DNA from 2 places in the Mesorhizobium sp. M1295 genome. Region 1 is predicted to be linked to the other one. Evidence: riboswitches for the same ligand, from Rfam matches in the RefSeq annotation. Region 1 holds a riboswitch; the other holds the start of a gene.
The links. Region 1 has a riboswitch for S-adenosylmethionine ahead of NKH29_RS20185 (O-succinylhomoserine sulfhydrylase). Riboswitches for the same ligand answer to the same signal wherever they lie in the genome.

Region 1 (15,451 bases):
TGTTACGGAGGACCGCAAGACCTACGGTCTCAACTTGATCGACCATATCAAGCATAACATCACGCTGGCCAACCTGCCCGGCGTCTCGCGCCATGGCGTGATCGACGATTTGCGCGAGCTTTCCGTCGCCAACGATTATCGCGGCAGGACCAATATCCGCGCCTCAAGCGTCTACCAGATGACCGGCAACCTTTCTGGCGGCAATCAGCAGAAGGTGGTGCTGTCGAAATGGCTGTTCGCCAATCCGGAAGTGCTGATCCTCGACGAGCCGACACGCGGTATCGATGTCGGCGCCAAATATGAAATCTATACGATCATCGCGCGTCTCGCCTCCGAGGGTAAGGCAATCATCGTCATCTCGTCGGAAATGCCCGAACTGCTCGGCATCACCGACCGCATCTACGTCATGAACGAAGGACGCATCGTCGGCGAAATGGCGGCGAGCGACGCCAGCCAGGAAAAGATCATGCGCGCCATCGTCCGTGGAGAAGGGAAAGCATCATGAGCACCGAAAGCGCTCCCGGGCCGCAAACCGGCGTCGCCCAGGATATACAACAGGCACCTCGCATTGCCGTCTCGGCGCTGGTCACCAATCTGCGCGAATACGGGTTGGTGCTGGCGTTGATCGCAATCATGGTGTTCTTCCAGTTCACCACGTCCGGAACGCTGTTCAAGCCGGTGAACCTCAGCAATCTCGTGCAGCAGAACAGCTTCATCATCGTGATGGCGCTGGGCATGCTTCTGGTGATCGTTTCGGGCCATATCGATCTCAGCGTCGGCTCAGTCGCCGGCTTCATCGGCGCACTGGCGGCGATGATGATGGTTATCTGGCCGCTTGGCCCATTGAGCAATCCGCTGGTGGTGTCGATCGTCTGCCTGATCGTGGGTGGCGCGATCGGCGCGGCACAAGGCTACTGGATTGCCTATCACCGAATACCGAGCTTTATCGTCACGCTGGCGGGCATGCTGATCTTCCGCGGCATCTGTCAGGCGTTGCTGGGTGGCGGGTCTTCCGTGGGGCCGCTTCCAGTCGGCTTCAAGGCGCTGAGTTCCGGCTTCATTCCGGACCTGATCGGCCCATTGACGCTGATACCACCGACCGTGAACGCCGCCGGCAAAACCATTGTCGGCAGCGGCCTGACGCTGCACCTGACGACTATCGTGATCGGCCTCGCCGCCGTGCTCGCCTATGCCTATTTCGGGCTCAGGGCGCGGCGCACCCGCGAGCGGCATGGCTACGAAGCCGAGCCTTTCTCGCTGTTCGTCGTCAAGACCCTGGTGATCAGCGGGCTGGCGCTGTTTCTGGTCTACCAATTCGCCACCTATAGGGGCCTGCCCATCGTTCTCATGGTGATGGGCGTGCTGATCGCGTTGTTCGTCTTCGTTACCAAACGCATGACGATCGGCCGCCGCATCTATGCGATGGGCGGCAATGCCAAGGCAGCGCAGCTATCGGGCATCAAGACCGAACGGCTGACGTTGATGGTGTTCATCAACATGGGCGTGCTGTCGGCACTCGGCGGCCTGATTATCGCGGCGCGCTTGGGACAGGCGGTGCCGGCGGCGGGCCTCGGCAGCGAACTCGACGTCATCGCCGCGGTGTTCATTGGTGGCGCTTCGGCGATGGGCGGCGTCGGCCAGGTCATCGGCGCGGTGGTCGGCGGTTTCATCATGGGCGTCATGAACAACGGCATGTCGATCATGGGCGTCAATGTCGATTGGCAGCAGGTGGTCAAAGGCCTGGTGCTGCTCGGCGCCGTCGTCTTCGACGTCTACAACAAGAACAAGGCTTGAGAGGCAACCAGGAGGCATACGGGTCACATCGCGGCGCTGCCGGGCGGCGCGAAGAAGTCCCCCGAGGGACCTGACCCGCGAGCGCAATCCGGACGAAGAATTTCAACCGCGGCGTGGACAGGGTCCGAGCCGCGCCGGGCAGGGTTTGCCAAGAAGGCAGGCCGCAATTCAGAGAGGGTTACCATGCTGATCTCACAGATCCTCGACGACGCCGAGACGATCCGCGTCGTTGCCCGCAACGGCGGCAAGACCCGCGTCATCAACGGCGCCCGCAGCGTCTATTCGCTGGCGATGGAAGCCGCGCGCACCGGCACCGGGCTTGTCGCCCTGATCGAGCGCAAGGGCTTCGGCGAAACCGTCGATCTCGACGCAGCCTACAAGAAGGGACGGCTGCTGTCGCCGATCAACCATCCCGATCCGGCGCATCTCCATCTCACCGGCACCGGGCTGACGCATCTCGGCTCCGCCGCGACCCGCGATTCCATGCACAAGAAGCTCAGCGATGGCGGCGAGGAACAGCTGACCGATTCCATGAAGATGTTCCGCATGGGGCTGGAGGGCGGCAAGCCGGCGAAGGGCCAGATCGGCGTGCAGCCCGAATGGTTCTACAAGGGCAACGGTACCATGGCAGTGGCGCCCGGCGCGGCGCTCATGTCGCCCGCCTTCGCCCAGGATGCCGGCGAGGAGCCGGAAATCGCCGGAATCTATGTGATCGGCGACGACGGCGCCCCGTTCCGCGTCGGCTTCACGCTGTCGAACGAGTTTTCCGACCACGTCACCGAGCGCGTGAATTATCTCTTCCTCGCCCATTCGAAACTGCGCAACGCCTCGTTCGGGCCGGAGATCCTGATCGGCGACCTGCCGTCCGACATTCGCGGCGCTTCACGCATCCTGCGCCACGGCAAGCTGCTTTGGGAAAAGCCGTTCCTGTCGGGCGAGGCGAACATGTCGCACACCATTGGCAATCTCGAGCATCACCACTTCAAATACTCGGCCTTCCGCCAGCCGGGCGACGTGCATGTGCACATGTTCGGCACGGCGACGCTGTCCTTCGCCGACGGCATCAGGACGGAGGCCGGCGACGTGTTCGAAATCGAGGCGAAGGATTTCGGCCTGCCGCTGCGCAATCCGCTCGAAATCGAGCAGCCGGTGAAGGTGGCGGTGAAGGCGCTTTGAGCCGGCATAGCCGCAAGTAAGGGGAAGCTCAGCGCGCCGCGCGGAAATGCTTGGACAGTTTTAGGCCCTGCGCCTGATAGTTGGAGCCGAGATCGGTGCCGTAGAGTGCCTGCGGCCGTTTCAGCATGTGCTCGTAGACCAGCCGCCCGACGATCTGGCCATGGTCGAGAATGAACGGCACTTCGTGGCTACGCACCTCGAGCACCGCCCGGCTGCCGGTGCCGCCCGACGCCGAATGGCCGAAACCGGGGTCGAAGAAACCGGCATAATGGACGCGAAACTCGCCGACCAACGGATCGAAGGGCGTCATTTCGGCGGCGTAGAGCGGCGGCACATGCACCGCCTCGCGTGACACCAGGATATAGAATTCGTCCGGATCGAGCACCAGCTCGCCGGCACCGCTCTTGTAGAGCGGCTCCCAGAAATCGACGACATCCTGCGCGGCGCGCTTGTCGACGTCGACCAAGCCGGTGTGGTGCTTGCCGCGATAGCCGACCAGCCCGTCCTTGTCACCGTCGAGGTCGATCGACAACGCGATGCCGCCGCCTGAGATGTTGGGCGGCTCGGTGGCGACCAGCATCTCGGCGCGATGCAGGTCGTGCAGTTCGCTTTCCGACAAAAGCGCATTGCCGGTGCGGAACCTGATCTGCGACAGCCGCGAGCCGGTGCGCACGACGATCGGGAAGGTGCGCGGGCTGACCTCCAGATAGAGCGGGCCTTCATAGCCGGCGGCGATCTTGTCGAACTCGTGGCCGCGGTCGGTCATTACCCGAGTGAAGATGTCGAGCCGCCCGGTCGAGCTCTTCGGGTTGGCCGAAGCCGAAATATGCGCGGGCAGCGCCAGGCTTTCGAGCAGTGGCACGATGTAGACGCAGCCGGTTTCGAGCACGGCACCTTCGGCGAGGTTGATCTCGTGCAACTTCAGCCGGTCGAGCTTGTCGACAACTCTGTGGTCGGGGCCGGGCAAGAAGGAAGCACGCACGCGCCAGGCCTTGTCGCCGAGCCTGAGGTCAAGGCTGGCCGGCTGGATCTGGTCGGCATCGAGCGCGCGCGGCGATTTCAGCGCGCCCGTCTGGAACAGCGCGGAAATATCCTGATCGGGAAGAATGCCTGTCTGCCGCAAGGGTCTGGCTCCGTTCGAACGCCGGGCGAGGTCTTGTTCTGCCGCAGGTCCGACACTGGACGCCTTTGGCACCTGCTTGGTACAACCCTCTTAATCATGCCGGCAATTGACGCAAGCGTGGCGCGGGTCTAAAGCTCGTTATCCCGTGGTGATTTGGCCGGTCGGCTTGCAGCCACGTTAAACAAGTCGCTAAAGGACCGTCGGGCCGCAAGGCCATATGGACCGGTTGCGACTTTCGCGACCGGTTTTTTGTTGTTTGGACCATTTTTGGTGTTTGGATAGAATGATGACCAAGAAGCGCGACTGGAAGCCTCAGACCGCACTCGTGCATGCCGGGACGCTGCGTTCCGGCTTCGGCGAGACCTCTGAGGCGATGTATCTCACCCAAGGCTATGTCTACGAGACGGCGCAAGCAGCGGAAGCGCGCTTCAAGGGTGAGGAGCCGGGCTTCATCTATTCGCGCTATGCCAATCCGACGGTCGACATGTTCGAAAAGCGTATGTGCGCGCTGGAAGGCGCCGAGGACGCGCGCGCCACGGCGTCCGGCATGGCGGCGGTGACGGCAGCATTGCTGTGCAGCGCCAAGGCGGGCGACCATATCGTGGCGGCGCGCGCATTGTTCGGCTCCTGCCGCTGGGTGGTCGAGACGCTGGCGCCGAAATACGGCATCGAGGCAACGCTGGTCGATGGCACTGACATCGCCAATTGGGAACAGGCGGTCAAGCCGAACACCAAACTGTTCTTCCTGGAAAGCCCGACCAACCCAACGCTGGAGGTGGTCGACATCGCCGCCGTCGCGGCACTTGCCAACTCGATTGGCGCCAGGCTGATCGTCGACAATGTCTTCGCCACGCCCTTGCAGCAGAAACCCTTGCAGCTCGGCGCCCATATCGTCGTCTATTCGGCCACCAAGCATATTGACGGCCAAGGGCGCTGCCTTGGAGGCGTTATCTTGTCGGACAAAAAATGGATCGACGAGAACCTGCATGACTATTTCCGCCACACCGGCCCCAGCCTCTCGCCCTTCAATGCCTGGACCCTGCTGAAAGGCCTGGAGACGCTGCCGCTGCGCGTACGCCAGCAGACGGAAAGTGCCGGCCGCATCGCGGATTTGCTCGCCGAGCGCCCGCAAATCGCCCGCGTCATCTATCCCGGCCGTGCCGACCACCCGCAAGCGGCCGTGGTCAAGAAGCAGATGTCGGGTGGTTCGACGCTGATCTGCCTGGATGTGAAGGGCGGCAAGCAGGCGGCCTTTGCTTTCCAGAACGCGCTCGACATCGTGCTGATTTCCAACAATCTCGGCGACGCCAAGAGCTTGATCACCCATCCGGCGACGACCACGCACAAGAATTTGACCGATGAGGCCCGCGCCGAGCTCGGCATCGGACCGGGAACGCTCAGGCTTTCCGTCGGCCTGGAAGATACCGACGATCTGCTCGAAGATATCGAGCAAGCGCTGAGAGCTGCCGGATAAGGCTGGCCGAACAGGGCGAGCGGGTTCGTACAGCCCGCGCCGGACGTGCCGGTCAGGCGCCGGACGGGGTCTCTTCCAGCTCCGCGACGGCCTTGGTCTGGATGGTCATAACGTTGCCGCGCCAGTCGACGGCGCCGCTCAGCCAGCCGCGCGCCCATATCGCCGGCAGCATGCAGTCGCGAACCATCATTGCCAAGATGGTGCGCAGCGACAGGTGCCATCCTTTGACCCAGGCCAGGGCACATTCCGGCAGGTAGGCCGCGACCAGCACGGCGATGGCGGTTGCCGGCAGGCTGACGCCGGCGTCAGCCGCCGCGATCAGCGCAAGCACCAGCGGCGGCGCCGCGCCGATCAGGATCTCGGGGGCGAAGAACAGCGCGAAGGTGACGCGGCGCAGCCGCGCCCAACGCGCCTGCCGAGACCAGATCTCGCCAAGCGTGCGCCGGCCGAGCGGCTGTTCGAACGGCGAAGCGACAAGATTGACCCGCAGTCCGAGCCGGTTGACCAGCTTGGTCGCGGCGGCGTCCTCGGCAATCTCGGCGGCCAGTGCGCGGATGCCGCCATTGGCGTCAAGCATCGACTTGTTCCACAACATGCTCTTGCCCTGGGCGAAGCCAAGGCCGAGCGCCTCTCCAGCGTACTGCCAGCGTGCCTGCAGCGTGTTGAGAAAGGCGCATTCGACCTCCCCCCAAAACCCTTCAGGCCGCGAGCCGATCGGTGTCGAGCAGACGAGGCCGGTGTCGGGCCGCCATGCCGCCATCAGCTGCTGGACATAATCGCTCGGCATAAGCACGTTGGAATCGGCAAGGATGACCCAGCGATAAAGCGCCGCTTCCCAACCCTTCACGCAATTGTTGAGTTTCGGATTGCCGCTGATGCGGTCGTCGCCGACGAGCAGCCGGGCGCGTATAGCCGGAAAACGCGCCATTGCAGCGGTGATCGACTTGACCACGGGGTCGTCGGCATGGGCGACGCAGAAGATGAGTTCGTAGCGCGGCCAGTCGAGTGAGAAGGCGCGCTCCAGCGTCTCCTCGGTAAACGGCTCGACGCCGCGCGCCGGGACGACGATCGATACCGGTAGCACGGTGGCGGCGGGCGATGCGATCCTGGCTGCTCGCTTCAGCTTCAGCGAAGCTAACAGGATGCTGGCGAGATTTGAAAGAAGGAGAGCTATGGAAAAGAGGGCGGCTGCGAATGTCGGTTCCATCGAGATCTGGTCACTCCAGAAATGCCGGCCGCCTGACGGCCGTTTTCAACAATTCGACAGAACACCGAGTCGCCCGGCACAAGCCTGCACACCATCATTGTCATGTGTCACTTAAATGACATTGTTTTTCGGCACCTGCGCTTGAGTCGGGCAAGGAGATGACGCGCATCGTTGATCAAACTGCGCTGAGCGTCGAAAGTTCCATCTACATTGCTTTGGAGCAGTTTATGTACAGCGCCGTCACCCGCAACATCGAAGTGCAGGTCAGGCCGTTCTATCTGGAGGATCACTCCGACCCGCCGCAAAACCGCTATGTCTGGGGCTACCAGGTGACCATCGACAATCAGTCGGACGAGTTCGTGCAGCTTCTGTCGCGCTACTGGCACATTACCGACGGCACCGGCAAGGTCGAGGAAGTGCGCGGCCCCGGGGTCGTCGGCGAGCAACCGGGACTCAACCCCGGCGACAGCTATCAGTATACGTCTGGATGCCCGCTCTCGACCCCGTCCGGCATCATGGTCGGGCACTACACAATGCGCAACAAGCGGGGCGAGACCTTCGACGTCGCCATCCCCGCCTTCTCACTCGATTTGCCAGGCACGCGGCGCACCGTCAATTGACGTTCACTTTGATTCCTCTTCCCGCCTTGCGGGGCGAGGAACCCAAGTTCTGCGAAGGCAGCCGCACTGACGCTCGTTATTGAGCCGCTGCAAATTCCGCCGGGTCGAAGTCATATTGCTTCGAGCAGAATTCGCAGGCGACGTGAATGCTACCATCCTCGGTGCTGTCTCTGATCTCCTCGGCGGAAAAACCCTCGAGGATGCCGCGGATCTTCTCCCTCGAGCATGAGCACTGGTCGGCGACCGGCACGCCGCCGAAGACGCGGACACCATGCTCGTGGAACAGCCGGTAAAGCAGCCGCTCGGCGCCGATAGTCGGATCGATCAGCTCGGTCGGTTCAATGGTACCAAGCAGCGCCAGCAGTTCCTGCCAGGAATTGTCGGTCGGGTCGTGGATTTCCTCACGCGGATCGCCGTCGCCCCCGGGAAGGTCGGGTACGCGCATGCGTTCCGGCGACTGCGGCAGGAATTGTGCCAGCAGGCCACCGGCGCGCCATTGCTCGCGGGCACCGCCGACGCCGGGCGTCAGAAGCTTGGCCACCGAAAGCCGTAGGTCGGTCGGAATCTGCTCCGATTGGCGGAAATAGGTGCGTGCGGCTTCTTCCAGCGTGACGCCGTCGAGCTGGACGATGCCCTGGTAGCGTTGCGTGTGGGCGCCCTGGTCGATTGTCAGCGCCAGGACGCCGCTGCCGAGCAGCGTCTGCGGCGACGTCTCGCCGGCAGCCGTCAAAGCCTCCAGCCGGTCGGCATCGAAGCGGGCATAGGCGCGCAGCGCGTGCGGCGTGGAGAAATCCGCGACCAGCATATCGACCGGCCCGTCGGTGCGGGTCTGCAGAATGAACTTGCCCTCGAACTTCAACGAAGTTCCGAGCAGGACGGTCAGCACACAGGCTTCGGCCAGTAGTCGTGCCACCGGCTCGGGATACTCGTGGCGGCTGAGAATAGCGTCGAGCATCGGCCCGAGCTGGACGGTACGGCCGCGCACGTCGAGCGGGCCGACCTCAAACGGCACGACATGGTCGTCGCCGGCGTAGCCGAACTCGCCGAGCTTGGGTTGATGTTCAGCCAATTGACGAGTTTCCAACATGACAAAGCTCCGGGGCGCGGCGATGCCGCCCTCCGGGGCGCATGCGACGAGACGCGCTCGATTTGCGTGATGCGCCTGAGATAGGCACCACGAACTCCCGGATCAAGGCGGCCCGGATCAAGCGCCCAGGCACCAGGCCAAAACCGCCTTCTGGGCGTGGAGCCGGTTCTCGGCCTCGTCGAACACCACCGAATGCGGCCCATCGATGACCTCGTCGGTAACCTCCTCACCGCGATGCGCCGGCAGACAGTGCATGAACAGCGCGTCCGGCTTGGCTTTCGCCATCAGGGCCGCGTTGACCTGATAGGGCAAGAAGACATTGTGGCCGCGCGCACGGTGCTCCTGACCCATCGAGACCCAGCAGTCGGTGACGATGCAGTCGGCCTCGTGAACGGCCTCCTCGGGCGAACGAGTGAATTTCAGCTTGCCGCCATTGGCCTTCGACCAGTCGACATGCCTCTGAGCCGGTTCGCTGCCTTCGGGCACGGCGACGTTCAGCTTGAAGCGGAACCGCGCAGAGGCCTCCAGTAAAGAATGCAGGACATTATTGCCGTCGCCGGTCCAGGCGATCGTCTTGCCGGCCACCGGACCGCGGTGCTCTTCGAAGGTCATGATGTCGGCCATCAACTGGCAGGGATGGGTTTCGTCGGTCAGCCCGTTGATGACGGGCACCGTAGCGTTTTCCGTCAGTTCCAGCAGCCGGTCATGCGAGGTGGTGCGGATCATGATGGCATCGACATAGCGCGACAGCACCTTGGCCGTGTCTGCAATAGTCTCGGAACGGCCAAGTTGCATCTCGGTGCCAGTCAGCATGATCGTCTCGCCACCCAACTGCCGCATGCCGACGTCGAACGACACGCGCGTGCGCGTCGAGGGCTTGTCGAAGATCATCGCCAGCACCTTGCCTTCGAGCGGCTTGGTGCGTTCGCCGGCCTTGAGCCTCGCCTTTCGCACAGCTGCGTCGTCGAGCATGAAGCGCAGATCGCCTTCGGAAACGGCGGAAAGATCGGTGAAGTGGCGAAGGGACATCAGGAATTCCAGGATTACTTCGCGGCGGCAGCGACGATGGCATCCGCCAGGCTCTTGGCGCCGGCACGAATGCGCTCGAGCCCCTCGTGGATCTCGGCATCGGTGACGGTGAGAGGCGGCAGCAGACGGATAACGTTGTCGCCGGCCGGAACCGTCAAGAGATGCTGGTCGCGCAGTGCCACCGTAACCTTGGTGTTGGGCATCGCGCATTTAAGGCCGAGCATCAGGCCGGTGCCCCTGATGCTTTCGATAACGTCCGGAAATTCGTCGGCGACACCGGCCAGCCCCTGTTTCAAGAGCAGCGCCTTGCGCCGGACGTCATCGAGAAAGCCGTCTTCCAGCACCACGTCGAGCACGGCGTTGCCGACCGCCATGGCCAGCGGATTGCCGCCGAAGGTGGTGCCGTGCACGCCGGCGGTCATGCCGGCCGCTGCCTCGTCGGTGGCGAGGCAGGCGCCCATCGGGAAGCCGCCGCCGATGCCCTTGGCCACCGCCATGAGGTCGGGTGTGACACCCGCCCACTCATGCGCGAACAGCTTTCCGGTGCGGCCGACGCCGCATTGGACCTCGTCGAAAATCAAGAGCAGTCCGTGCTGATCGCAGAGCTGCCTGAGCCGCTTCAGCGATTGCGACGGCACTTGCCTGATGCCGCCCTCACCTTGCACCGGCTCGATCAGGATCGCCGCGGTTTCAGGCGTGATCGCCTTTTCGGCGGCGTCGATGTCGTCGAAGCCGACTTGGTCGAAGCCGTCGACCTTGGGGCCGAAACCTTCCAGATATTTGTACTGGCCGCCGGCGGCGATGGTCGCCAGGGTGCGGCCATGGAAGGCGCCTTCGAAGCTGATAGTGCGGAAGCGCTCGGGATGGCCCTTGACGAAGTGATAGCGCCGCGCCGTCTTGATGGCGCATTCAAGCGCCTCTGCGCCGGAATTGGTGAAGAACACCTTGTCGGCGAAGCTGGCGTCGGCCAGCCGCTCGCCGAGCCGGCTCTGTCCCGGAATCTCGTACAGATTGGAGACGTGCCAGAGCTTGGCGGCCTGTTCAGTGAGGGCCGCGACCAGATGCGGATGGCTGTAGCCCAATGAATTCACGGCGATGCCGCCTGCGAAATCGAGATATCGCTCGCCCTTGTCGGTGACCAGCCAGGTGCCTTCACCGTGGTCGAAAGCCAGGGGTGCGCGAACAAAGGTCTCGAAAAGCGCCGAACCGCTCATTATATGCGTCTCCGGAACCGGAAAATCAAAAAGCCGCCAAAGCGGCGGCCCTTGTGGCTTATCGTGTTTTTCGGCCGTGAAGTCAACGAAAAGGTCGCGCAAGGACGTGCGGCAAGCCCCCCAGCACAATGCCGGCTCATAAGCGACCGGGCAAGTTGGGGAAAACCGAAAAAACCGATTCGTGTTGGCCTTGGGACTCTTGTCACCGAGTCAGCGCATAAGGTAATTGTAGTAGAGAAATAACTAGATTTCGTGCGGCGGACCTAATCACCCGATATATGTGGTGTCTGCCCGGCAGAAGCCGGGTCGGGAATGGATTCCGATTGCCGCACTTTTCAGCAGGAGCGCGGTCTCATGAACTGGACTGACGAGCGAGTCGAACTTCTCAGAAAATTGTGGTCGGAGGGTCTCAGCGCCAGCCAGATCGCCGCACAGCTTGGTGGGGTCAGCCGCAATGCGGTCATCGGCAAAGTGCACCGGCTGAAACTGTCCGGCCGCGGACGCACAACCGCATCACCGGCACGCCAGAAGAAGACGGTACAGGGATCGACGATCCAGAAATCGGTGTCGCGGGCAGCAAGCGCCACGCGCCATGCCACCACGTCGATGTCGATCGGTGCGACCGCGCTCAAGGCGCAGTTCGATGCCGAACCGGTGTCGCGCCACTATATCCGCCCGGTCGAAAACGTCGTCGTGCCGATCTCCCGGCATCTGCAACTCGTCGAGCTGAACGAGCGCACCTGCAAGTGGCCGAATGGCGATCCGCTTTCGGAAGACTTCCATTTCTGCGGCAACGACGCCGCCGAAACCGGACCCTACTGCAAGTACCACGCCCGGGTGGCGTTCCAGCCGGCGTCGGAGCGGCGGCGGAGCAGGTGAATGGTGGCGGCTTGAGCCTGGCGTAAGAAGCAAGGCTCCCATTTAGCCCTATTCACTATTCACCTCTCTTCAAAGCCACCCATTCTTGCGAAACCGCCAGTAAAGAAACGTGCAGATCAGGGCGATTGCCGCCAGTACGGCCGGGTAGCCATATTCCATCCTCAGTTCCGGCATGTCGCTGAAATTCATGCCGTAGATGCCGGCGAATGCTGTCGGCACGGCCAAGATGGCGGCCCATGAGGCAAGCTTCTTGGAGATCGCCGTCTCCTGACTCTGGCCGACCAGAAGGCTCGCCTCGAAGGCGAAGGCGAGAACCTCACGCAGGCTGTCGATCTTTTCCTGGACCGTGCGGATGTGGTCGGTGACGTCGCGAAACAGCGGGTGCATGGCTGTATGGATTTGCGGCAGATCGGCGCTGGTCAGCCGCCGGCAGACCTCCACCAGCGGCAGGGCCGCATTACGCAGGCGCAAGAGATCGCGGCGCAGCATGTAAAGCCGCTCGATGTCGGAGCCGGTCATCGGCTTCAGCAGAACCTTGTCCTCGATCGCCTCGACCTCGTTTTCGATCTGCTCGAGCACCGGCATGTAGTTGTCGACGATGAAATCGAGAATGGCGTAGAGGACGAAATCCTCGCCCTTGGCGAGGGAATGCGGACAGCTTTCCCAGTGCTGGCGAACGGCGGCGTAGGAGGTCGACGGGCCATGCCTGACGCTGACAATGTAGCCAGCGCCGACGAACAGATGCGTCTCGCCGAAGGTGACACGGCTGTCGATCAGCTGCGCCGTGCGGGCAACGATGAACAGGGCATCACCATATTGCTCGATCTTCGGCCGTTGGTGCGGATGCTCGGCGTCCTCGATCGCCAACTCGTGCAGATGGAATTGCGCCTGGACGCGCAGCAATAAATTGCGGTCGGGCTCCAGCAGTCCGATCCAGACGACATGGCCCGGCTTCCCGGCCCATTCGCCGGCTTCCTCGATCGGTATGTCGGCGATGCGCCGCCCAGCCGTATAGACGCCGCAAGCGATTATGCCCGACATCGGCGGCGCGGGAGCAAACTCGCGGACATATTCCATCCCAGCCTCCTGAAGGCAGGCTTTCATCGCGGAACTGAGAAGTCGGCGCGTCGAAAGCTTAGCGCAATTTGCTCTCAGGTGGCGAATCCGAAATTCGCATTAGTGTCGAGCAGCAGGGGAGCTGCTTTTCGGATTTGAGAGCCACTCCACCAAGTGGCAACTCTAGCGGCCACCACGTTTTGTTTCGAGAACTCACTTCGCAGGCAGCGTTGCGGGAAGAATTATCTTATCCGTCTTGTCGCCCTTCGGGCGATCGGCCGGCATCTGATCGCCGGTGACGATATAGTAGATCGTCTCGGCGATGTTGGTGGCGTGGTCGCCGATGCGCTCGATGTTCTTGGCGCAAAACAGGAGATGCGTGCAGGGCGTGATGTTGCGTGGGTCTTCCATCATGTAGGTCAACAACTCGCGAAACAGCGAGGTGTACATGGCATCGATCTGGTCGTCGCGGTCGCGCACGAAACCGATTTTCTCCACCGACCGCGACGCGTAGACGTCGAGCACTTCCTTGAGCTGGGTCAGTGCCAGATTGGCCAAAGCCTCGAGGCCGCGGAACAGGCTGTTCGGCTGGCGCCCGTCGGCGACGGCAACCACCCGCTTGGCGATGTTCTTGCCGAGGTCGCCCACCCGTTCGAGGTCCGCCGAGATGCGGATCGCGCCGACGATCTCGCGCAGATCCGTCGCCATCGGCTGGCGCTTGGCGATGATGATGATCGCCTTGTCGTCGATCTCACGCTGCCCCTCATCCAGAACCAGGTCGTCTCGAATGACTTTCTGGGCGAGCCCCGGATTCGCATTGACCAGCGCCGCTACTGCCTGCTCGACCATGCGCTCGGCATGCCCGCCCATCGCCGCGATGCGCTTCGACAGATATTTCAGCTCCTCGTCATAGGCGCTGACGATGTGCACGGACTGCATGGACGAATGCCTTCCCGGATCTTCTGGTTGAGTCGTTCGCTCGAATCCCCGCTGATACGCTAGCCGGATGACAGAAAAAAGAAACGGCCCATCATGTGGTAGATAGTACGGCGTCAGCGAGCCGGCAAATGGACCGTGAACGCCGCGCCCTTGCCGACCTCCGACCTGATGGAGAGTCTGGCGTTGTGGCGGGTTAGGATATGCTTGACGATGGACAGGCCAAGGCCGGTGCCCTTTTGGGTCCGGCTGTTCTCGACATCGACGCGGTAGAAGCGCTCGGTGATGCGCGGGATATGTTCTTCGGGGATGCCGGGGCCGAAATCCCTGATGGTGACGTCGATGCCCGGCTCGGGATCGCTGTCGCCGCGCGTGATCGACACCACGACGCGTCCACCGGACTGACCGTATTTGCAGGCGTTTTCTAGCAGGTTTTCAAAAACCTGGAAAAGCTCGTCGCGATCGCCGGGCACGTCGAGCGGCCCTTGCGCGAAATCCCGCTCGATGACGACGCCGTTTTCCTTGGCCAGCGGCCCAAGCGAATCGATGACGCTGTCGATGGCCTGGCGCAGATCGACCTCGGTTCCCGGCTTGAGATAGGGCTTCATCTCCAGGCGTGACAGCGACAGAAGGTCGTCGATGAGGCGCGCCATGCGGCTGGTCTGGTTCTGCATGATCTGCAGGAACTGCTCGCGTGCCGCGGGGTCGTTGCGGGCCGGCCCGCGCAGCGTCTCGATGAAGCCAGCGATCGAGGCGAGAGGCGTGCGCAACTCGTGGCTGGCATTGGCAATGAAGTCGGCGCGCATTCTGTCGATCCGGCGCGCCTCGCTCTGGTCCTTGAACACCAGCACGTAGAGATCCGTGGCGTGGCCGACAGAAGACGCGCTCACCCGATAAGCTCGTTCGACCGGCAGCTTCTCGATGTAGTCGACGCTGTCCGAAGCGACGTTGCCCGACAAGATATTATCCAGCAAGGCCTGCATTTCCGGCGCGCGGAATTTCAGCGACAGCGATACGCCGGGGGCAATCCCACCAAAGGCTGCAAAGGCGGCGGCGTTGGCATGGACGATGGCGGCGGAGCGATCGAAAATGATCAGCGGATCGGCAACCGCCGCCGCGAGATATTCGCCGGAAAGCCGTTGCAGGCCGCTCGCCTCGATGGCCGCGGCATTTTCGGTCGATTGATGCGCGACGCCGGCCGGCAGCATCGCAGCGGCAACCAGCACGGCGCCTGCCAGCAGCACCACATAGCCGGCTATGCCGGCAAAACCATAGACCATCAGAACTGCAACGAAGCCGGCCGCCAGCAGCCAGCGGCTGTTCCACAGCCGCATGGCGACGGCTTGCGCCCTGCCTTTCCGCTCTGTGCCGATGTCGGCCATTTGCGCTCCGTCGCCTGCGCTCCGTCTGCGGCCACCTCAAGAACTTCCTGCTGGACCGGCATGGAGGCTCCCAATAGCATGAGTCCGGAAGCTGGAAAGGTTCGTCTCGATGAAAAACGCCAAGGAAGGCCCCGCTACAGGTTCGTCGGGGCCGTTGAAGATCATGATCGACGGCAAGGAGCGGGAGTTCGACATCGAGGCCCCCACTCTTCCGGACTGGGTCGAGGACCGCAAGCTGACCGCCGGCGGCTATCCCTACGACAAGAAGATGAAGAGCGAGGGGTATGACGAGAGGCTCGAGCAGCTGCAGATCGAGCTGGTCAAGGCGCAGGCGTGGCTACAGTCGACGGGCAAGCGGGTGGTGTCGCTGTTCGAGGGACGCGACGCCGCCGGCAAGGGCGGCACGATCTTCGTTTTGCGCCAGTATCTGAACCCTCGGACGGCGCGCAACGTGGCGCTGACCAAGCCAACAGC
Region 2 (15,451 bases), on a different contig from region 1:
GGTTCGATCCGCCGCGTCGTTTGCGCGAGCCCGGCCTATCTCGCCGAGCACGGCACGCCGAAAACGCCGCAAGAGCTTGCAGCACACAGTGCGATCACCTTCGAAGGGCTCAACGCCTCCGCCTGGAGTTTCGCCACCGGCAAGGCCGAATTCACCGTACCGGTCCGCTCCAGGTTACGGGTCAACACCGCTGAGGCGGCAATCGATGCGGCGATTGCTGGCGTCGGCGTGACGAGGCTGCTTTCCTACCAGATCGCCGCCGCGGTTCGGTCGGGTACGCTGCGCCCCGTGCTGCAGGAGTTCGAGCCCGAGCCATGGCCGGTGAGCCTCGTCCACGCCGGCCAAGGGCTGCTGCCGGTGAAGCTGCGCGCGTTCCTCGACTTCGCCGCCCCACGCCTGAAGCAGCGCCTGCTGCAGGCGGCGTGGCAGGCGTGACGAAGGACGGCCTACCGCAAAACCGGGCCGATCGCCCGCCTCGCACCGTTTCCTTTTTGCCGGCGCTTGGTGTAACCAACGCACACCTCCTCACCGGGCACTTGCTGTATGCTCTATTTCCGCTCGCTGGCGTTCAATCTCGCCTTTTACCTCAATCTGATCGTCCAGATGATCCTCTGGACCCCGTATTATTTCCTGTCGCCGCGCCACCGCGCCTGGTTCGTGCCGAAATTCTGGTCGCGCACCAGCATGTGGCTCTACGACAAGATCGCCGGCACCAGAAGCGAGATCACCGGCCAGGAGAACCTGCCTGAAGGCTCCTTCATCCTGGCGCCGAAGCACCAGTCCTTCTGGGACACGATCGCTTTCCTGCCGTTCCTCGACGATCCCGTTTACATATTGAAGCGGGAGCTGACCTGGATCCCGTTCTTCGGCTGGTACATCTTGAAGATGCGGATGATTCCGGTCGACCGCGGCAGCCGCTCGAAGGCATTGAAGATGGTGATCGCCGCGACCAAACAGGAATTGGCGCGCAATCCCCGCCAGCTCATCATCTATCCCGAGGGCACGCGCCGGGCGCCGGGCGACGAGCCGGTCTACAAATACGGCATCGTCGAACTCTACGCGCAACTTGGCATTCCGGTGGTGCCGGTCGCTCACGTCGCCGGCCTCTATTGGCCGCGCCGCAAATTCCTGCGCTATCCCGGCACGATCAAGGCGCGCTTCCTGTCGCCGATCCCGCCCGGCCTCGGCAAGGACGAATTCATGCAACGGCTGATCGGCGAGACGGAGGCCGCCTGCGACCAGCTCCTCGTCGAGGCGTCGCAAACGCCGAACCCGCCGCCGATGCCGCCGACTGCGGTGAAAAGGCTTGGTGAGCTGGACGCGAAACCTGAATTGAAAGGCTGAGGCAACGGCCTCAGATGCCACAAGGGCTCACGGCAGGGCAGCCAGGGCGGCTGTTGCAACCAGCGTCACGGCAAACACCAGATTGATGATCCGCGAAGCCAGCGGTTTGCGCAGCAAACGTGCAAAGGCTGCGCCGGCGAGAAGCCACAAGAGATGAATGGCAACGATCATCAAGGTGAGAACCCCCAGCTTGGCTGAAATACCGAGACCGCCGGCGCCGGAAGACGCGCTGGCGAACACGGCGGCAATCGCCACATAGGCTTTCGGGTTGGCAACAGCCAGAAGAAACCCGCCAAGGAAAGTGGGAAGCGCCGCTCCACGGACGCGTGCCGTCAGTGGCGGCGCCGTCGCTATCTTGAACGCCAGGTAAAGGATGTAGGCTGCCGAGGCGACCGCCAGCAGCGCCGCGAGCTTCGGCAACGCGGCGAGAACGGCCATGATGCCCGTCGCCACCACCACGAGCACGAGGATCGTGCCAACAACGATCCCCGAGGCATAGCGGAGCGAATCCCGCAGGCCGAACGCGGCGCCGACCGCGGTGACGCTTATCGTCGCCGGCCCCGGGCTGCCCATGACGATGGCCGATGCCAGCACAAGCGCCAGCAATTGCTGCCATAGCTGCTGATCGAGAAGAACCTGTCCGGCCATGCGGCGTCCCGGCATCCTGTGACGATGTAGGACGGTAGGCAAGGCAGCGGTGCGGGTCTTGAACGATCGTGCGCGGCTATGCGCTGGCCTTGTCGAGCTCGGCGATATCGTCCGGACTGAGCTGCAACGACGCCGCACGCACCAGGCTGTCGAGCTGGCCGAGCGTCGTCGCGCTGGCGATCGGAGCGGTGACGCCGGGGCGCGCCATGACCCAGGCCAGCGCCGCTTCCGCCGGCTTGGCCGAATGTCTGGCCGACACGGCGTCGAGCGCTGAGAGAATGCGCATGCCACGCGCGTTGAGATACCCTTTCACACCGCCGCCGCGCGGGCTTTTGCCGAGATCGGCTTCGCTGCGGTACTTGCCGCTCAAAAACCCTTTGGCGAGGCTGAAATAGGTGATGACGCCGATGTCCTCGGCCACGCACAGATCACGCAGCGGACCATCGAAGAACGAGCGGTCGTAGAGGTTGTATTCCGGCTGCAGCACCTCGTAGCGCGGCAGGCCGCGCAGGCTTGCTACGTCGAGTGCGGCGCGCAATTGGGCGGCGTCGAGGTTGGAAGCGCCGGCATAGCGGATTTTGCCCTTGTCGAGCAGTTTCTGGTAAGCACCGAGCGTTTCCTCATACGGGGTCGCAGGGTCGGGCCAGTGCGACAGATAGAGATCGACGGTATCGACCTGCAGCCGCTTCAGCGAGGCATCAATGGCCTTTTCGATATAGGCGGCGGACAGATCCCTTTTGCCCTGCCCCATGTCCGAACCGACCTTGGTGATGACGACAACCCTGTCGCGGTTGCCGCGGCTCTTCATCCATTTGCCGATGATGGTTTCGGATTCGCCGCCCTGGTGGCCGGCAATCCAGCGCGAATAGGAATCGGCCGTGTCGATGGCGTTGAGACCGGCGTCGACAAAGCGGTCGAGCAAGTCGAACGAGGTTTTCTCATCGGCGGTCCAGCCGAACACATTGCCGCCCAGAACCAATGGCGCGATGGATAGGTCGGTGCGACCGAGACGACGTTTCTGCAAGGCTGATCTCCATGGTGATTCATGCTGGGGCGGGTGGGAGCCGCCGACCGGGCTAACCTATGTCGCGCCATGGCAACGTCAAACGCATAGCCTCTTTTCCAACCCGCTGGCGCTTCACAAAACCGCGACCCGCCGCGCCGTGTCCGGCTTCCAAACCAGCCCCTCTGAGGAAATTGGCAAGTTTAGCACATAGATTGTCAAATCTGCCAATTCTGGCCTTTGCCGGCCAGCCATAAGTTCCGCGGCGCCGACGCAAATTTCGGCACGGTCTGGCCAAGCCCAGACTGTTTGCCCCGGATCGTTTGTTATGGAGACCGGCATGAAAGCAATTGTATTTGACGCCATCGGCTCGCCGCGCGACGTGCTCTACGTTGACGACCTGCCGATGCCGCGGATCGGCGATGGCGAGGTGCTGGTCAGGATGGTCTCGGCCTCGATCAATCCGGGCGACTTCCTGTTTATCCAGAACCTCTATCCCGAACCGAAGAAGCCGCATTTTCCCCAGCAGATCGCGGGAAACCATGGCGCCGGCATCGCCGAAGCCGTTGGCGCGAACGTTTTGCTGGAACCGGGCACGCTCGTCGCATTCAGCTATTATGGCAGTTGGGCCGAGTACGCGGCCATTCCCGCCGAATGGCTGATCCCGTTGCCTGCCGGCTATCCGGTCGAACGCGCCGGGCAGATGGTGAACCCCATTACCGCGTGGGATCTGATGGTGGATTCCCGTGTGCGGCCTGGCCAGTGGTTGGCTGTCACGGCCGGCTATTCGTCGATTTCGACAATGGTGATGCAGTTCGCCCAACGACGCGGCATCAACGTCATCGCTCTGGTGCGGCGCTCGCACCAAAGCTTCGATCTGAAGACGCTTGGCGTCGCCGCCATTCTTGACCTTTCGGACTTGAAGGCAGGTATCCGGGAAGCTGTGATGGATATCACCGGTGGCGCCGGATTGAACGGGATTATCGACAATGTCGGCGGACCTGTCAGCGGCGAATTGATCCGCACCCTGGCGCTCGGCGGGCAGATGGTGATCAATGGCGGCATGAGTGCCGAGCGCTTCGAACTTCACAATTTCGATGTGTTGCTGAGCGGCGTCGAGATCAGGGCGAATATCTATCGCTACTTCTTTTCGCCGCCGGTCGAAGCCGACCGACCTGTGCTACGCGAGATCATCGACATCTTCGGCCAGCCCGGCTTCCACGTTCCTGTCGGCGGTCTCCGCCCGTTGACCGAGTTCAAGCTCGCCGTGGCAAACAGCCTGGATCGCGCCGATCTTGGCAAACAGATTTTCAGGATGTAGCCCGGACCACGACGCCGCAAGCATCATGGTCAACGACCAAAGAAGCTACGTCGCGACCCGTCTTGTCACCTCTTCCAGCCAGCGATCGCTTATACCCAGTGCTTCGAGGTGCTCCAGCGTGCTGAGCACGTAATCCTCATTCCTCCCCGACTGGCCGACGGCGCCGCGAACGACGGCTGCTGCCTCGGCGGCGTCGAGCGCACCGGCATATTGCTCATGGCTGCGGTCCACGACATAGGCGATGGCTTCGACCGTCTCGCCCCCATCCGTTTCACGCTTGTCGAGGCGAACGCTGAGCACACGCTCGAGATAGACGTTGGTGACCAGCTCGCGTTCGCGCAGATAGGTGATGACCTCGTTGCGCAGCTCGCCTGGAACCCGGAACGCCAGCCCGATGCAGGAGCCGCCGCGGTCGAGGCCGAGCACCAGGCCCGGCCGTTCGCGCGAGCCGCGATGCACGAAAGAATAGACGCAGAGCGAACGGCGATAGCCATGCAGGCGGGCACGCCGCGTCTCGACATGTGCGAATCCCGGCCGCCAGATCAGTGAGCCGTAGCCAAAAACCCAAAAATCGCCCATATCGCCAAGCTGATTGTGACGAACCACCCCACCGGTGGTGTTTCAGTCCGTCTACCTGTTGTTGCCGAAAGCGACAGCCCGCCCGTGTCACCCGCGTTAACGAAAGCCGCAGCATGACGTCAAGTGACGAGCGCCCGCCGCCCAGCCAACGTCGCCGCCTGTTGTGGCTTGCCGCTTTCATCCTCGTGCTGTTCGGCATCTACAGCGCCGGCTGGTTCTACCTGGCGGATCTGGTCGAGAGCGCAACCGAAAAGGCGGTCGCCGATCTCGACGACAACGGCATCAAGGCCGACTGCGCCAATCTTGCGGTCAGCGGCTATCCCTTCACCTTCACCCTTTCCTGCGACAGTCTGGCTTACGAGGACGACAGCCGCAACGTCGCTGCATCGACAGGCAAAATCAACGCCGCCACGCAGATCACGCGGCTTCTGTCGCCTGCCGCCGAGTTCAGGGGGCCGCTCAGGACCTCTGTTCCCGGCATGACGCCGCTGTGGATCGACTGGGATGATCTGCGGGCCGACATGAAGCTGTCCTGGCCGCTGCCGGGGCGCCTCTCGCTGCAGGCAGAAGGCCTGTCCGGCCAGACCGATCCGGCGGACGACACCGATCCTGTCTCGCTGTTCAGCGCCGGAACCGCCACCGGACAATTGCGCCCAAACGGCCCGGACATCGACTATGCCGGCAATTTCACCGATCTCGAAATCGACGCAGAGGCCATCGGCGGGCGCGTCTTGCCGCCACTCGACGGCAGCGGCGACGTGACATTGAAGAACGGTGTGACGCTGATCAAGGCAAATCCGAAGAGCCTGCGCGGCCAGGCGGTCGAAATCCGCGAGCTCGATCTGTCGTCCGGAACTGCGCGCATCACCGTTTCCGGACCGCTGTCGGTCGACAATGATGGTCTCATAAATGCCGACCTGATGATCAAGCTCAATGATCCGAAGGCCGTGGCGGCAATCCTCGCCACCGCCATCCCCGAGCAGAAGAAAGAAATCCAGACCGGCTTCGCCGGACTGGCGCTGCTCGGCAACGCACCGTCGATGCCGCTGAAGATCGTCAAGGGCAAGGCCTCGCTCGGCTTCATCCCGCTCGGCAAGATCAAGCCGCTCGACTAGAGCAATTCCAGGAAATTGTGAACGGTTTTCCGTCCGGATTGCGTCAAACAAAAAGATAGACCGGTTCGGCGTTTCCGTGAAACGATGAACCGTTCTGGGGCGGTACGGCCTGCGATCGGCTTGCCGCGGCTTATCCCTTCGGCGGGTGTTCGACTGCCTGGCGGCCGAAATCCGGTACGTCGATGTCCTGGCCGGCCTCGATAATCGAGCGGCGGACAGCGCGGGTGCGGGTGAACAGGTCGAACAGCTTTTCGCCGTCGCCCCAGCGGATCGCCCGCTGCAGCGAGGATAGATCTTCCGAGAACCGCGCCAGCATTTCGAGGATGGCGTCCTTGTTGTGCAGGCAGACGTCGCGCCACATGGTCGGGTCGGACGCCGCGAGACGGGTGAAGTCGCGAAAGCCGGAAGCCGAGTATTTGATGACCTCGGACTTGGTCACCGACTCCAAATCGTCGGCGGTACCGACGATGTTATAGGCGATGATGTGCGGCAGGTGCGAAACGATGGCCAGCGTCATGTCGTGATGCTGCGGGTCCATCGTGTCGATGTTGGAGCCGCAGCGGCGCCAGAATTCCGAGAGCTTTTCCAGCGCCACGGGATCGGTGCCGGCCAGCGGCGTGAAAATGCACCAGCGGTTCTCGAACAGTTCGGCAAAACCGGCATCCGGTCCCGATTTTTCGGTGCCGGCCAAAGGATGGCCGGGGATGAAGTGCACGCCATCAGGCACATGCGGCTGCATCTGCGCGATCACCGATGCCTTGGTCGAGCCGACATCGGTGAGGATGGCGCCCTTCTTCAGCGCCGGTGCGATCTCCTGGGCGACCGTGCCTGAAGAGCCGACCGGCACCGAAACGATGACCAGATCGGCATCGCGAACCGCTTCTTTCGCATCTGTCGTGTAGGTGTCGCCAAGGCCGAGTTGGCTCGCCCGCTCCAGCGTCGCTTCGCTGCGCGTCGAAATGGCGACTTGGCCGGCAAGTCCCTCGCGGCGGATGACGCGGGCCAGCGACGAACCGATCAGGCCGATGCCGACCAGCGCGATCTTTTCGAACATCGGTGAGGTCATGGTGCCCTAGCTTTTCAGGAATGTCGCGAGTGCTGCGACAACGCCGCGATTAGCCTCTTCGGTGCCGATGCTCATGCGCAGCGCGTTGGGAAAACCGTAGGCGGAAACGCGCCGCAATATGTAGCCGCGCGCACTGAGGTAGTCGTCGGCGGCCGCCGCCGAATGCTTTTTGTCCTCGGGAAAGTGGATCAGGATGAAATTGCCGACGCTCGGGGTCACCCGCAGCCCGAGCCCGGTCAATTGCTCGCTCAGCCAGGCCAGCCAGGTCTCGTTATGCGCGACGCTGCGCTCGATATGAGCCCGGTCGCGGATCGCCGCGATGCCTGCCTCGATCGCCGTCGCATTGACGTTGAAGGGCCCGCGCACGCGGTTGATCGCGTCGATGACGTGCGTTGGCGCATAGATCCAGCCGATCCTCGCGCCACCGAGGCCCAATTTCGAGAAAGTGCGGGTCATGACTACGTTTTCCGCGCTGCCCACCAACTCGACGCCAGCTTCATAGTCGTTGCGCCGGACATATTCGGCGTAGGCGGCATCCAGCACCAGAAGCACGTTTCGCGGCAGGCCCGCATGCAGGCGGCGCACCTCCTGGAACGGCACGTAAGTGCCGGTCGGGTTGTTCGGATTGGCAAGGAAGATGATCCTGGTACGCGGCGTCACCGCGGCGAGGATCGCATCGATGTCGGCGCGTTCATCAGTCTCCTTGACCGTTACCGGGACGGCACCGGCCGACTGGATGTAGATCTTGTAGACCATGAAGCCGTGTTCGGTGATGATGGCTTCATCGCCGGGCGCGAGGTAGGTCTGCGCAAGCAGGCCCAGGATCTCGTCGGAACCGTTGGAGCAGACGATGTTCGCCGGATTGAGCCCGTGCACGTCGGCGATCGCCTCCCGCAGGCGCCTGGCGCTGCCGTCGGGATAGACCGCGAGCTTGTCGGCGACCGCGCGCGCCGCCTCTATCGCCTTTGGCGAAGGACCGAGCGGGTTCTCGTTCGCCGACAGTTTGTAGACTTTGGCGACACCTTCCGGCGCCGCGCTCTTGCCGGGCACATAGGCTTCGATGTCCATGATGCCGGCGCGGGGCGTTGGACGTGTCTGATCCGGTGTCTGGCTCATTCCATGAAATCCGTCGAGGATGCCTCCATCCGGAGGCCGCAGCGGAAATACAAGCCGTGGCCAGGAATGTCGAGGGGCGGCAATTCGGGATCAAGAACTTGCCGTTGACGAAGCCATGCGTCAGTCCTAGAAGAGCATCGACAGTTCCGTGGTGATTTGGCCGGTCGGCTTGCAGCCACGTTAAACAACTTGCTAAAGGGCCGTTTGCATCTTGTAACCGGCTTTGCGAAGGCATGGCCGGTTTTTTGTTGCCCAGACCGGTGGACAACTAAAGCCCGGGCAAGGAGATGTGATGGTCGCTTTGCGCGCTCGAAAAACCAACAACGAGGCCGACCAGCCGTCGAGCCCAGTGTTGCGTTTCGGCGCCGACAAGCCGCTCAAGCTCGACGCCGGCACGCTGCTGTCGCCGTTCCAGATCGCCTACCAGACCTATGGCACGCTCAACGACGCGCGCTCCAACGCCATCCTCGTCTGCCATGCGCTGACCGGCGACCAGCATGTCGCCAACACCAATCCGGTGACCGGCAAGCCGGGCTGGTGGGAAGTGCTGATCGGCCCCGGCAAGATCATCGATACCGACCGTTTCTTCGTCATCTCGTCCAACGTCATCGGCGGCTGCCTCGGTTCCACCGGCCCCGCCTCGACAAATCCCGCAACCGCCAAGCCTTACGGACTCGACCTGCCGATCATCACCATCCGCGACATGGTGCGGGCGCAGCTGATGCTGGTCGAGCATTTCGGCATCGAACAGCTGTTCAGCGTGCTGGGCGGCTCGATGGGCGGCATGCAGGTGCTGCAATGGGCCTCCAGCTATCCCGAGCGCGTCTTCTCGGCCCTGCCGATCGCCACCGGCGCCCGCCATTCCTCGCAGAACATCGCTTTCCACGAGGTCGGCAGGCAAGCGGTGATGGCCGACCCCGACTGGCATGGCGGCAAATATTTCGAGCACGGCAAGCGACCGGAAAAGGGGCTGGCGGTGGCGCGCATGGCCGCCCACATCACTTATCTGTCGGAAGCAGCGCTGCACCGCAAGTTCGGCCGCAACCTGCAGGACCGCGAAGCGTTGACCTTCGGCTTCGATGCCGACTTCCAGATCGAGAGCTATCTGCGCCATCAGGGCATGACCTTCGTCGATCGCTTCGATGCCAACTCCTATCTCTACATGACCCGGGCGATGGACTATTTCGATCTCGCCGCCGACCATGGCGGCCGGCTGGCCGATGCCTTCGCCGGCACCAAGACCCGTTTTTGCCTGGTCTCCTTCACCAGCGACTGGCTGTTCCCGACCGAGGAGAGCCGCTCGGTCGTTCACGCGCTGAACGCGGCCGGCGCCTCGGTATCGTTCGTCGAAATCGAGACCGACCGCGGCCACGACGCCTTCCTGCTCGACGAGCCGGAACTGTTCGCCGCCATCAAAGGCTTCATCGCCTCGGCGGCCCGGGCTAGAGGGCTCGGCGCATGACCTCGAAAAGTTGCACGCTTTTCGGATCAGGACCATGTGCCAGGCATCAGCGCATGACCCTGAAAAGTTGCAGACTTTTCGGATCAGGATCATGCGCCAGGCATCAGCGCATGGCCCCGAAAAGTTGCAGACTTTTCGGATCAGGACCATGCGCCAGGCAGGAGCCGAGCCAATGAGCGTCAACCGCGCCCAGCGCGTCGACCTCGAAGTCGTCGCCGATCTCATCCCGCCGCAGTCGCGGGTGCTGGACGTCGGTTCCGGCGACGGCCTGCTGCTCGAATTGCTGCAGGCGACCAAGAAGGTCGACGGCCGCGGGCTGGAACTGTCGCAGCGCGGCGTCAACGAATGCGTGGCGCGCGGCCTGTCGGTCATTCAAGGCGATGCCGACAAGGACCTCCAATTCTATCCCGACAAGGGCTTCGACTTTGTCGTCTTGTCGCAGACCTTGCAGGCGACCCGCAATCCGAAGCTGGTGCTCGACGAACTGCTCCGGATCGGCAACCGCGCCATCGTCTCATTCCCCAATTTCGGCCACTGGCGGGTACGCTTTTCGCTGCTCTTCAACGGCCGCATGCCGGTGACCAAGGACCTGCCCTATTACTGGTACGACACCCCCAACATCCATTTCTGCACCATTCGCGATTTCGTCAATCTATGCGACGAGCTGGGCGCGACGGTAGAAAAGGCAACCGCGCTCGACGCCAACGGCCAGCGGATCGGCTTCTCGATGCCGTGGTGGTTCTGGAACTTTTTCGGCCAGCAGGCGGTATTTCTGCTGAAACGATAGGTTAACAGGCAGAAGCAACGAACCTCCGACCTCCGCAAAAAACCATATTTTCAGTTTTCCATTCAATGAAGTTGCCCAGCATTCTTTGTTGCTTTAACAGGTCTCAAATGGGTTGGTTTGGGGGAAGCAATGAAGACGCTAGTATTAGCAACAGCTTTGATATCGGCCACTTTGATTTCTGGGTGTACGACATCGAAGACCGATTTCCAGAATGGACAAGTCGCGTTGAGCGGCAGCCCGGCGCTGAAGCGGCAGGCGATCCAGCGGTGCATGACCAAGTTCAAGATGCGGTTCGGCAAGGTTGAAAGGGCAAACCTCGCCGCGCTCATGAACGTCCCGGACGCCGGATTGGAACACACGTTCTGCACGCGATTGATGAACGGCTTCGCGAACGGGAGGATCAACTACTCGGATTATCTGGCTGCATTGTCGCACGGCGACATGTCCAACGCGATCAAGGTGCTGCAGGGGCGGTGAAGCTGCCGATGCAGACGCGATCCAAATTCAGTGTCGCCGGACAGATGGCGGCGCCATAGAAGCCGATCGTAGCCGATCATTGCCCTATTCAAGTACGTCGGTGGCCTTGTGCGGATGCGCAACGCCGTCGACAAGGACCACATCGGACTGAGAATTCTCGGTGCGCAGCGGCAAGATCTCCTGATAGGCGGGCGAGCGGTACCATCCGCGCGCCTGCTGCATGTCTGGAAACTCGATCATGACGAGGTGCCCCGGCCAATTGTTTTCAACCACGTCCACCTCGCTGCCATGCACAATGAAGCGCCCGCCAAACGGCTCAAGCGTGGCATCGATCTTCTGCAGGTACTCGACGATCTGCGGCCCCGGCGTGACCTGGCGCATATGGGCGACGGCGTAGGCGGTCATGGTGTAACTCCTTGTGGTCGAAAGCCGGACAACCGGCTTGATGGGAGCAGTTTGCCGGGACGTTGCGCGCTGGTCGATTACCCCCGAGGTAATGACACCGAATACAAAACTGGCGCGCCGCTGCCGTCACCTGAAAGATATTTCTGCCTGGCACCGATGATTTCCGCCCACCTGCGCTGTCCTTATCGATGAGCGCGCCTGGATGGTCCGGCGGCCGGGAACAGAGAGGTGATCCATGGGATCGTTGCAAAATCAGAATGTCGTCGTCGTCGGAGGCAGCCGGGGTGTCGGCCGCTCCATTGCGGAGGTCGCCCTCAAGGAGAAAGCGACGGTGCTGGCGGTCGCCCGCGGAAAACAGGCCCTGGCGCAATTTGCCTGGGAGGTCTCCGGCGTGAAGACGCTCGCGATCGATGCGACGGTGGACTCCGCCCCCGCTAAGGTCTTCGCCGCGCTTGAGCCGGACGTGCTGGTGATCTGCGCAGGTGCGCTGGCCCCTTCCGCGCCGGTGCATGAACAGAACTGGAAGGCCTTCTCGGCAAATTGGGACACCGACGTCAAGGCGTCGTTCCTGTTTTGCCGGGCCGCTCTGCGCCGTCCGCTCAAGCCGGGAACCCGGATCGTTCTGATCTCCAGCGGCGCGGCCTTGACCGGCGGACCACCCAATGCCGGCGGCTATGCCGGCGCAAAACGCATGCAGATGTTCCTGGCCGGTCATAGCCAGAAGGAGTCGGACCGGCTTGGCCTCGGCCTGCGCTTCATGGCGCTCGCGCCGATGCGGATCATGCCGGAGACCGGCGTGGGCAAGGCCGGCGTCGATAGCATCGCGGCCTATATGGGCATCCAGCCGGCGGACTTCATCGCCGCCATGACCGACATGCAGACGCCGGCCGATGTCGGACGGGCGGTGGTCGCACTCGCCACCGGCCAGCCGCAAGGCAGTTCCTTCATGGTGAGCGGGAGCGGGCTTGCCCCGGCCGCCTGAGGCGCGCGTAATGCAAACCTGACCCGGAACCCGAAAGTAGCATGACAGACGCTCAACCACCTCTGGAACCGGCACGCCAGCCGATCCTCGATCGGCTGGCCTTCGAGAAGGTCACGGCCGCGCATCGCCGCGAGCTCAAGCTGCATTGCTATCGCATGATGGGTTCGCTGCACGAGGCCGACGACCTCGTCCAGGACACGTTGCTTCGCGCCTGGCGCGCAAGGTCGGAGTTCGACGGGCGGGGTTCGGTTCGCGGTTGGCTCTATATGATCGCGACCAATGCTTGCCTTAACGCCATCAAGGCGAGGTCGAGGGCGCGTCGCATTCTCCGGGAACCCGGACGGCCGCCGTCGCACGGGGCGGCCATAGGCGGGCCCGTAGCTGACGTCGCGTGGCTGGAGCCCTACCCCGACGCCGAGCTTCCAGACATTGCCGGCAGCGAGCCAGGTCCGGAAGCCCGTTACGAGAGCCGCGAGGCCGTCCAGCTCGCCTTCGTCGCCGCTATCCAGGATCTGCCGCCCAGGCAGCGCGCCGCGCTGCTGCTTGCCGACGTCCTGGGATGGTCGGCCGTCGAGACGGCGCGTTTGCTGGGCGGATCGACGGCTTCGATCAACAGCGCGTTGCAGCGCGCCCGCGCAACGCTGACGGCGCGCTATCCTGGCGGACGGCCGGCCAGCCGATCACGGCCCAACGCCGAAGAAGGCCTGCTGCTCGAACGTTACATGCAGGCCTGGCAGGCCGCCAATCTCGAAGGTTTGATCGAGCTCCTGCGTGAGGACGCCATCTATACCATGCCGCCTTGGCGCGAATGGTATCAAGGCCGCGAAGCGATCCGCGGTTTCTTCGAGACCGTCTGGCCGAGGTTCGGCGGCTTCCGCACGCTGGCCACCGCGGCCAATGGCCAACCGGCGGTCGGGGTCTATTCCCGCAGCCACGATGACCCGGCGTGGCGGGCCCATTCCCTGCATGTGTTCGAGCCAGCCGAGGGCGGGATCGCTTCCTTGACGATCTTCATAGGGCCGCTCGGCCCCAGCCTGTTCCCGGCCTTCGGTCTGCCACCGGCCTAGCTTACCCCCTAGCAAGCCTTACCGGTCGAGTTCCGGGAAATACGGGTCGGAGAAAAACCGCCGGTCGCGCTCGCCTTGCAGGCAGTCGATCGGTGCGTCGGTGCGGATCGTCCTCGGATCCTCCTTGGGATACTCGACGCCGCTGACCTCGAGGATCAGTTTGCGGCGAGTGGCGGTGGCGAATTCGGAAACCGCGTAGATCGGTAGCACGAACGAGCCCGGTCCGCCGGTGACGCATTCGGCATAATACCGGTCGAGATGGCTGAAGGTCGGTGACGGGCTGATCAGGATCGGCAACCCGTTGATGACGATGCCCTTCGCCAGCGCCGCATCGCGTGCCGTTGTGACCGGCAAGCCGGTGTTGTTTGGGCCATCGCCAGAGACGTCGATGACGCGGCGTTTGGCCACGAAGGCCGTGCCATCGAAAAGCTCGGCGCCGAAGGCCACGGCACCGGAAATCGAGGTGCCGCGGAAGCTCCTGAACGGGCGGGCCGCGATCTTGTCGGCGAAAGCGTTGGCGCTCTCCTTGCTGTCGATGACGTGCCAGGCAATGACCGCATCGTCGCGGATGGTGCCGGCCCATTCGAAATAGGCGATGGCGATGCGGCCGGAAGAGCCGGCACGCACGGCATTGATGAAGTCGGGATGGCGCAGCGCCGCGACATAGCCGGCGCGCTGCAGGGCAAACTCCCTTTCATCCATCGACTGCGAGATGTCGACGGCCAGCACCAGCTCGACGTCGACGGCAATGGCATTGGCGGGCGCGGCCACAGGTGCTGCCGGGGCACAGGCAAGGCAGGCGAGCAGGGCGAGAGCGTCAAGCATGGCCGATCGGAACGTTCCCATCTGAAACGATCGCGATAGTTTTTCGCCGCGATCGCGGCGAAATAAAGCTTGGCTTCTATTTCTTTCGGCGAGCCGAGGCGATAATCGGGGGCGGTTCGATGGCGCCTGCCCTGACACGGGCCGGCTTGAGGGGCGGTTGGCCGGCATCCTTGACGATGGTCAACGCTCGCGGGAAGAAGCGGGTATTGTGCTGGCCGCGGCCGATATTGAGGATCGCGGCGTCGGGAAGGCGCTTGTCCAGCATCGACAGCACTTGCCTCAGCGTCGCGCCGTCGAACGCGTCCAGCGCCTCGTCGATGATCACCCATTTCGGCCGTCGCAAGGCGAGCCTGGCAAAGGCCAGCAGACGCTGCTCGTCGTCGCTGAGCTCACGCTCCCAGCGCGCCGAGTGATCGAGCGAGGACGACAGGCGTTGCAGCCCGACATCGGCCAGCACCTCCGAAATCTCGGCATCGCTCGCCTCCGCCGCGCCGTCTGAATGGTTGAGCACCTCGCGCAGCCTGCCGAGCGGGAAATAGGGAGTACGCGGAACGAAGATCGGCGCTTCTCCGGCCGGCATGCCGATCCGGCCGCTGCCCCATGGCCACAGACCGGCAATGGCGCGGAAGAAAAGCGTCTTGCCGGCGCCCGGATCTCCGGTGATCATGACGCGGTCGCCGGCGCGGATTTCGACATGCGGCTCGGCAAGCTTGGTGCATCCGTCCGGCGAGGCAATCTCGAGCTTCTCGAATGTCAGGCTGCCGTCGGGATTTTCGCCGAACGAAATGCGCCTTTCCGTATCGTGCAGCGCGTCGGTGTCGCCGAGCGCGATGCGGAAGTCGGCGACCCGCATCAGCGTGGCGCGCCAATCGGCGATGCCGCCGATATTGTTGATGAACCAGCGCAGCGAGGAATGGACCTGGTTGAAGGCGCCGACCGCCATCATCAAGCCGCCAAAGCTGATATCGCCGGCAAAATAGACCGGGGAAGCGACGAGGATCGGCGCGACGACAGTGATCCAGCCATAGGTGTCGGTTACCCAGGAAAGATTGATCTGGGCGCTGTAGATGCGCCGCATGGCGCCCAGCACCATGCCAAGGTCGAATTCGAGCCGGCGCCTGGCATCGGCCTCGCCATGCGCAAGCGCGATGGCATCGACATTCTCGTTGACGCGAACCACCGAGGAGCGCAGTTCCGCCTCACGCGTATAGCGATCGTTGTTGAAGCGGATCAGCGGCCGCCCGACCAGCCAGC

Region 2: linked by a shared signal. The riboswitch ahead of metX (homoserine O-acetyltransferase MetX) and the one ahead of NKH29_RS20185 (O-succinylhomoserine sulfhydrylase) in region 1 are both predicted to bind S-adenosylmethionine.

What each region holds. Positions count from the first base shown of each region.
Region 1 is NZ_JAMYLU010000014.1:160,474-175,924, forward strand. It holds gene mmsA (multiple monosaccharide ABC transporter ATP-binding protein) at 1-505, shown strand, start outside; gene mmsB (multiple monosaccharide ABC transporter permease) at 502-1,794, shown strand; gene araD1 (AraD1 family protein) at 1,978-2,970, shown strand; gene NKH29_RS20180 (2'-deoxycytidine 5'-triphosphate deaminase) at 2,999-4,093, opposite strand; SAM riboswitch at 4,229-4,306, shown strand; gene NKH29_RS20185 (O-succinylhomoserine sulfhydrylase) at 4,377-5,567, shown strand; gene NKH29_RS20190 (ceramide glucosyltransferase) at 5,620-6,774, opposite strand; gene apaG (Co2+/Mg2+ efflux facilitator ApaG/CorD) at 7,002-7,394, shown strand; gene NKH29_RS20200 (Hsp33 family molecular chaperone) at 7,471-8,481, opposite strand; gene argF (ornithine carbamoyltransferase) at 8,599-9,510, opposite strand; gene NKH29_RS20210 (aspartate aminotransferase family protein) at 9,525-10,724, opposite strand; gene NKH29_RS20215 (GcrA family cell cycle regulator) at 11,079-11,603, shown strand; gene NKH29_RS20220 (magnesium and cobalt transport protein CorA) at 11,673-12,680, opposite strand; gene phoU (phosphate signaling complex protein PhoU) at 12,873-13,598, opposite strand; gene NKH29_RS20230 (sensor histidine kinase) at 13,712-14,977, opposite strand; gene ppk2 (polyphosphate kinase 2) at 15,087-15,451, shown strand, end outside.
Region 2 is NZ_JAMYLU010000018.1:68,798-84,248, forward strand. It holds gene NKH29_RS23375 (LysR family transcriptional regulator) at 1-435, shown strand, start outside; gene NKH29_RS23380 (lysophospholipid acyltransferase family protein) at 544-1,344, shown strand; gene NKH29_RS23385 (LysE family translocator) at 1,372-1,992, opposite strand; gene NKH29_RS23390 (aldo/keto reductase) at 2,069-3,016, opposite strand; gene NKH29_RS23395 (quinone oxidoreductase family protein) at 3,336-4,316, shown strand; gene NKH29_RS23400 (gamma-glutamylcyclotransferase) at 4,362-4,895, opposite strand; gene NKH29_RS23405 (DUF2125 domain-containing protein) at 5,009-6,010, shown strand; gene NKH29_RS23410 (prephenate/arogenate dehydrogenase family protein) at 6,141-7,076, opposite strand; gene hisC (histidinol-phosphate transaminase) at 7,083-8,192, opposite strand; SAM riboswitch at 8,331-8,408, shown strand; gene metX (homoserine O-acetyltransferase MetX) at 8,485-9,654, shown strand; gene metW (methionine biosynthesis protein MetW) at 9,827-10,441, shown strand; gene NKH29_RS23430 (hypothetical protein) at 10,504-10,713, opposite strand; gene NKH29_RS23435 (hypothetical protein) at 10,712-10,918, shown strand; gene NKH29_RS23440 (DUF1330 domain-containing protein) at 11,003-11,323, opposite strand; gene NKH29_RS23445 (SDR family NAD(P)-dependent oxidoreductase) at 11,559-12,305, shown strand; gene NKH29_RS23450 (RNA polymerase subunit sigma-70) at 12,347-13,372, shown strand; gene NKH29_RS23455 (DUF1194 domain-containing protein) at 13,391-14,197, opposite strand; gene NKH29_RS23460 (ABC transporter ATP-binding protein/permease) at 14,274-15,451, opposite strand, start outside.